3 regions of the Mesorhizobium sp. WSM1343 genome follow, and region 2 is predicted to be linked to each of the others. Evidence: predicted binding sites of a transcription regulator. Region 2 holds the regulator's gene; each other region holds the start of a gene.
What was found. Region 2 encodes PhoB, which activates phosphate uptake and scavenging genes when phosphate is short. Its sites were predicted from a motif close to TGTCATNNANCTGTCAT; they were not measured.

Region 1 (2,199 bases), 1.6 Mb from region 2:
GGCGCACATACGCAGCGCTATCAGGGTATCGTCCAGCTCGATGGCGAGACCCTGGAAGACGCGGCACGCACCTATTTCCGTCAGTCGGAGCAGATCCCGACGGATATCAGGCTGTCGGTGGCCAAGCTTTTGACGCCCGGTCCCGGCGGCGCCCGCGAGCAATGGCGCGCCGGCGGTATCCTGGCGCAGTTCCTGCCGCAGTCGCCCGAGCGCATGCGCGTCCCGGACCTGCCGGGCGGCGATGGCGATCCGCGTGAGGAGATCCACGATCCGGTCGACAATTCCTGGCAGGAGTTGCTGGCGCTGCTCGGCACCATCGAGCCGACCGAACTGATCGACCCGACGATCGGCGCCGAGCGGCTGCTCTACAGGCTGTTCCACGAGCATGGCGTGCGCGTCTTCGGCGGCGTTCCGGTCGCCGACCAGTGCTCGTGCTCCAGGGACAAGATCCGCGGCATCCTCGAGGGTTTTTCCGCCCAGGAGATCAAGGACAGCACCGAAGACGGCGGCATCCACGTCGCCTGCGAATTCTGTTCGAAGCAATATGATTTCGACCCGGCGGAATTCGCGGCCCAGTAGAGTAGAAACCACGCCTCACCGGTCCCTCCGCGGCCGGTGAGGCGAAATCAATTCACCGTCCGCCGCGTCCCCGGCAAGTCCAGCGAAAACGCCGGAATGGCGATGTCGAACGTCTCGCCCCGCTTGTTGCGCATCGTGTAATGCCCGACCATGATGCCGGACGGTGTCGAGAGCGGGCAACCGGACGTGTACTGGTAACTGTCGCCGGGATTGAGTTCGGGCTGGTCGCCGACCACGCCGGGGCCGCGCACTTCCTCGACCCGGCCGGTGCCGTCGGTGATGTGCCAATAGCGCGACAGAAGCTGCACGAAATCGTCCGACTGATTGTCGATCGTTATCTGATAGCCCCAGACATAGCGGTTCTCAGAGGGATCCGAACGGTCCTCCAGATAGAACGGCCTGACCTGCACTTCGATGTTGCGCGTGACGGCGCTATACATAAGCGGCTCCAAAAAACGGTTCCAGCGGAACTTTCGGCGCTCCGTGCGGTTAGGTCAACCGATCGAAGCCTCCTCTGGCCGACCTCGCGGGCAGGTGCCGACAAAGAATGTCATTTAAGTGACATATGACAATGATGGTGTGCGCGGACTGGTGACGCGCGACTCGGGCGCTCTGCTGAACTGTTGAAACCGGCCATCTTGCGGACCGGTTTTCCTGGAGTGACCGGATCTCGATGCAACTCACTCTCATAGCCGCCACGCTTTCAACCGTCCTCATCCTCTCGAATCTCGCCAGCATCGTGCTCGCCGCGTCGCGTCTGAGACGGCGTCGCACCATTGCGCCGCCGGCCGGCAAGCCGCGGCCGGTGTCGATCGTCGTGCCGTCGCGCGGCGTCGAGCCGTTCACGCAGGAGACGCTGGAGCGCGCCTTCTCGCTCGACTGGCCGCGCTATGAGCTGATTTTCTGCGTCGCCCATGCCGACGATCCGGTGGTCAAATTGATAAACAGGACGATCGTCCGGTTTCCGAAAGTGCCGGCCCGGCTGCTTGTCGGCGACGACCGCATCAGCGCCAATCCGAAACTCAACAATTGCGTCAAGGGCTGGGAAGCGGCGCGGCACGACTGGGTCGTCCTGGCCGATTCCAACGTGCTGATGCCGAGGGACTACATCCAGCACCTGATGGCTGCCTGGCGGCCCGGCACCGGCCTTGTCTGCTCGACGCCGATCGGTTCGCGGCCGGCCGGCTTCTGGGCCGAGGTCGAATGCGCTTTCCTCAACACGCTGCAGGCGCGCTGGCAATATGCCGGCGAGGCGCTCGGCCTCGGCTTTGCCCAGGGCAAGAGCATGCTCTGGAACAAGCCGATGCTCGATGCCAATGGCGGCATCCGCGCGCTGGCCGCCGAGATCGCCGAGGATGCCGCTGCGACCAAGCTGGTGAACAGTCTCGGCCTGCGCGTCAATCTCGTCGCCGCCCCCTTCGAGCAGCCGCTTGGCCGGCGCTCCTTTGACGAGATCTGGTCGCGTCAGGCCCGTTGGGCGCGCCTGCGCCGCGTCACTTTCCCGCTGTTCTTCGCACCCGAAATCCTGACCGGCGCCGTGGTGCCGCTGGTGCTTGCGCTGATTGCAGCGGCAAGCGCCGGCTTCAGCCTCTGGGCAATCGCCCTTGCCGTGCTGGCGGC
Region 2 (2,199 bases):
GCGTGCGGTGGTCGGTTCGATCCGCATGGCCGGCGACCTCGAGCGCATCGGCGACCTTGCCAAGAACATCGCCAAGCGCGTCGGCACTGTCGGGCTGAGCGTCACGCCGCACGACCTTTCGCATTCGATCGACGCAATGGCGCAGCTGGTGCTGATCCAGGTGCAGGGGGTCGTCGACGAGTATGCCGCCGCTGACGCGGCAGCGCTTGCCACGCTCAGAAACAATGATGAACGCATCGACGTCAAATACACATCGGTGTTCCGCGAACTGCTGACCTACATGATGGAAGATCCGCGCAACATCACGGCGTGCACGCACCTGTTGTTTTGCGCCAAGAACCTCGAGCGGATCGGCGACCACGTGACCAACATCGCCGAAAATGCCTATTATGTTTTGACCGGCACGCAGTTGCCAGCCAACCGTCCGAAGCAGGACGAGACGGCAATGTCCGCGCCAGCGGCATGACAGGGGTGACCAGCCGATGATCGCGCCACGCATCATGGTGGTGGAGGATGAGGAGCCGCTAGGCGTGCTGCTCCGCTACAATCTCGAATCCGAAGGTTACCAGGTCGAAGTGGTGACGCGCGGCGACGAGGCCGAAATCCGGCTGCAGGAGAACGTTCCAGACCTTCTGGTGCTCGACTGGATGGTGCCTGCGGTTTCCGGTATCGAACTCTGCCGCCGGCTAAGGATGCGTCCCGAGACCGAGCGGCTGCCGATCATCATGCTGACCGCGCGAGGCGAGGAAAGCGACCGCGTGCGCGGCCTCTCGACCGGTGCCGACGACTATCTGGTCAAGCCTTTCTCGACGCCGGAGTTCATGGCCAGGGTCAAGGCGCTGCTGCGCCGGGCCAAGCCGGAAGTGCTGTCCAGCGTGCTCAAGGTCGGCGATATCGTGCTCGATCGCGAGTCGCACCGTGTCTATCGCAAGAAGAGCGAGATCCGGCTCGGGCCGACGGAATTCCGCCTGCTTGAATTCATGATGCGCCATCCAGGCCGCGTGTTCTCGCGCAGCCAACTGCTCGACAATGTCTGGGGCGAGACGATCTACATCGACGAACGCACGGTCGATGTGCATGTCGGCCGGCTGCGCAAGGCGGTCAACAACGGCCGTATGCCCGATGTCATCCGCACCATCCGTGGGGCGGGTTACGCCATTCGCGAGGACTGAACTCCCTCGTTTGAACTCACGCCACGTTCTTGCCGCCGAGACCGGATCTCGCCTGCACGCCCGGCGCAAAAATCTCCTGATCGACGAAGATCAGCGCCCGCATGGCGCAGCCTTCGCGGATCAGCGGCAGTTCGTTCGGCTCGGTGTCGAAGGAAATCGACTTGGAATGCTGGCCGCCGGCGGTCTGGGCAATCGCTTGCCGCAATGCCGGCTCGATCAGGTCGAAGGCGGCGGCGCTGACGCCGACCATGGCGACCGGCGCCGGATCGATCAGCGCAAACAGGCTGCCGAGGCCGTAGCCGAGCGCTTCGCCGGCCTTGCGATAGGCTTCCCGTTCGGGCCCGTCCCTCTCGCGGGCGGCGGCAGCCAGGGCGCGCATGTCGACGTCGCTGACATCGGCGACGGGTTCTGCATCCTCGCCCATCTGCCGCGCGTTGCGCCAGATGGCATAATTGCCGGCATAGGCTTCGACGCAGCCGCGCCGTCCGCAGCGACACAGCGCCCCGTTCGGCCGATGAATCATGTGGCCGAATTCGCCGCCCGAGGAATGGGTGCCGGTGAACAATTCGCCCTTCAGCACCAGCCCCATGCCGATGCCGTGCGACAAAAGGATAGCGATGAAATCGTCGCGGTAACGATCGGGATCGCGCCAGCGCAGCGCCACCGCCATCATGTTGCAGTCGTTCTCCATAATGGCGGGGACGCCGAACTCCTCTTCGAATATGTCGGCGAAGGCGATGTCGGTGTGCGGCGTGATCGGCGACCACAGCATGGCGCGGGCACGGGTGTCGGTGATGCCCTGGACGGCCAGCGCGATACGAGCGATGCTGCGCACGTCCAGGTCGGGATCTTCCAGGCGGCGCCGCACGATTGCCGTGCACTCACCGATCAGCGAGTCGCGCGACATCGTCAGCGTGTCGAGCCGGCGCTGTTCCTCGGATATTACCTGGCCGGCATAGTCGATGACGGCGACCGAGAGGAAGTTCAGCGACAGCACCACGGTCATTACCGCGGCCGCTTCCGGATT
Region 3 (2,199 bases), 200 kb from region 2:
TATTCTTGCACCTCGGTCTTCGACAGGTAGGCGAAGAAGGCCGCGACGCCCTTGTATTCCTCATCGGATTTGTCCGCGAAAACCCACAGGCTGGCGCCACCCGGCGTCGTGTTCTGCGGCGCACCCTTGGCGTCGCTGTCATACGGCAATTGGCCAATGCCGTAATTCATGCCGGACTTGACGATATCGCCAAGTCCGCCGGACGATTCGGTCATGATCCCGCATTCGCCCGCAAGGAAGATCTGCTTGGCTTCGGAGGTGCGGCCGCCATATTTGAAGGTGCCGTCCTTGGCGAGGTCCGCCAGCGCCTGGAAATGGTTGACGAAAATCGGCGCGTTGATCTTGAGCTCGACATCGCCGCCGGCCAGACCGTTCTGCTGGGTGGCCCATGACACGTCATTCCAGGCCGCGAAATTCTCCAGATGTATCCAGGTCAGCCAGGTCGAGGTGTAGCCGCAGGCGGCCGCGCCGCTCGCCTTGATCTTCTTGGCGTCTTCCCACACTTCATTCCAGGTCTTGGGTGGGCTATCGACGTCGAGACCAGCCTTCTTGAAGATATCCTTGTTGTAATAAAGGATCGGCGAGGAGGAGTTGTAGGGGAAGGAGAGCATGGTGCCGTCCGGCTTCGAATAATAGCCGACTATGCCTGGCAGATACTGGCTCTTGTCGAAGGTCATTCCAGCGCTGGTCAACACATCGGCTGCGGGCTTGATGGCACCTTCGGCCGCCATCATCACGCCGGTGCCGACGTCGAACACCTGGATGATGTCTGGCGCCTGGCCCGCGCGGTAGGCGGCAATGCCGGCATTCAGCGTCTCGGGATACGTGCCTTTGAACACCGGAACGAGCTCATAGTCGCTCTGGCTGGCATTGAAATCTTTGGAGATCTTGTCGACGACTTCGGCATTGGCGCCAGTCATGGCGTGCCACCAACTGATCTGCGTGACGGCAAAAGCGGAGGTTGAGGAAAGCGTCATAAAGGTAGCGGCAACACCGGCCGCGAAGCCGAAGGACTTCATGTTTCATCTCCCGTTTGTCATTGGCGAAAGGGGGCACTCCCGCGAAGGCAATATGTGTCGCTCATGACAATCAGACAACGGTTTTGTTGCAGATCGACGAACTTCACCCTTTACCTGACGCAACGCTCGCCTCCGCTTGGAGGCATGGAGAGCGATACGGTTAGCCGGCTTAGCGCGACGACAAGCGCGCCAGGAAGCACCGTCGGGACTGTCAAGCTGGCTTTCGGCGTGTCAGCCCTGATTGCAGCCGCAGCAACCCGAAGAGACACGCCAAGGTTGCAGCCGACTTTATCGATCCCTCAACGGCAACGCGCTACTCAATCCTGCTGCCCTGTTTATTTCCAAAGATCAGGTGAAATAAATGCTGACGGTCTACAATTGTATCGTCAACGAACATGATCTGAGACTGGTCGCACTCGCCGCGCTGATCTGCGGAATTTCCTGCTTCTCTGCTGTCAACCTGCTTCAGCACATAAGCCGTTCCACAGATCGGAACCGGCTTGCCTGGCTGATGATCGCGGCCACTTCGACCGGCTTTGGCATCTGGGCAACGCACTTCATCGCCATGCTCGCATTCACACCGGGCATACCCAGTGCTTATGATCCGGCACTCTCCGTGCTTTCGCTCGCTGCTTCGGTCACTTTGACGGCAGCCGGCATGTGGATCGCCACCTTGCGGGATGAGTTCGACTATCATCTCGTCGGCGGCGCCGTGCTGGGCGGCGGTATCGCAGCCATGCACTACATCGGCATGGCGGCGTTCGAGGTTCAGGGCCGTATCGAGTGGAACCTCTTGCTTGTCGCCGTTTCCCTGCTGGCCGGCGTAACGCTCGCGGCGCTGGCGCTGCGTGTCGTGCAGCGCCGCCCCTCCTTGAAGGCGACATCCGGCGGCGCGGTGCTGCTGACGCTGGCGATCTGCACCCTGCATTTCATCGGTATGGGTGCCGTCTCGATCTTCCCCGATCCCTCGATCGTCATATCCGAATACACGATCGAGCCGACCTCGCAGGCTTTCGCCGCCGCCGCCGCCACACTGGTGATCCTGGTTCTGTCGGCATCGGCGCTGTGGATCGATTTGCGCTTCCGTCGCCAGAAGCTCGAGGTCGACCGCATGCACGGCCTGGCCAATGCCGCCGTGGAGGGGCTGATCGTCTGCGACGGCAACCGCATCATCAGTGCC

Region 1: AC0NIL_RS30260 (ceramide glucosyltransferase) is a predicted target of PhoB. The motif match lies at 1,128-1,144, and genes of this name have one in related genera.
Region 3: ugpB (sn-glycerol-3-phosphate ABC transporter substrate-binding protein UgpB) is a predicted target of PhoB. The motif match lies at 1,083-1,099, and genes of this name have one in related genera.

What each region holds. Positions count from the first base shown of each region.
Region 1 covers NZ_CM148370.1:6,237,557-6,239,755, reverse strand. Annotated here, with positions in the region: gene AC0NIL_RS30270 (Hsp33 family molecular chaperone) at 1-579, shown strand, start outside; gene apaG (Co2+/Mg2+ efflux protein ApaG) at 627-1,019, opposite strand; gene AC0NIL_RS30260 (ceramide glucosyltransferase) at 1,253-2,199, shown strand, end outside.
Region 2 covers NZ_CM148370.1:1,490,188-1,492,386, forward strand. Annotated here, with positions in the region: gene phoU (phosphate signaling complex protein PhoU) at 1-466, shown strand, start outside; gene phoB (phosphate regulon transcriptional regulator PhoB) at 483-1,172, shown strand; gene AC0NIL_RS07210 (ROK family protein) at 1,189-2,199, opposite strand, start outside.
Region 3 covers NZ_CM148370.1:1,686,944-1,689,142, reverse strand. Annotated here, with positions in the region: gene ugpB (sn-glycerol-3-phosphate ABC transporter substrate-binding protein UgpB) at 1-1,019, opposite strand, end outside; gene AC0NIL_RS08160 (putative bifunctional diguanylate cyclase/phosphodiesterase) at 1,381-2,199, shown strand, end outside.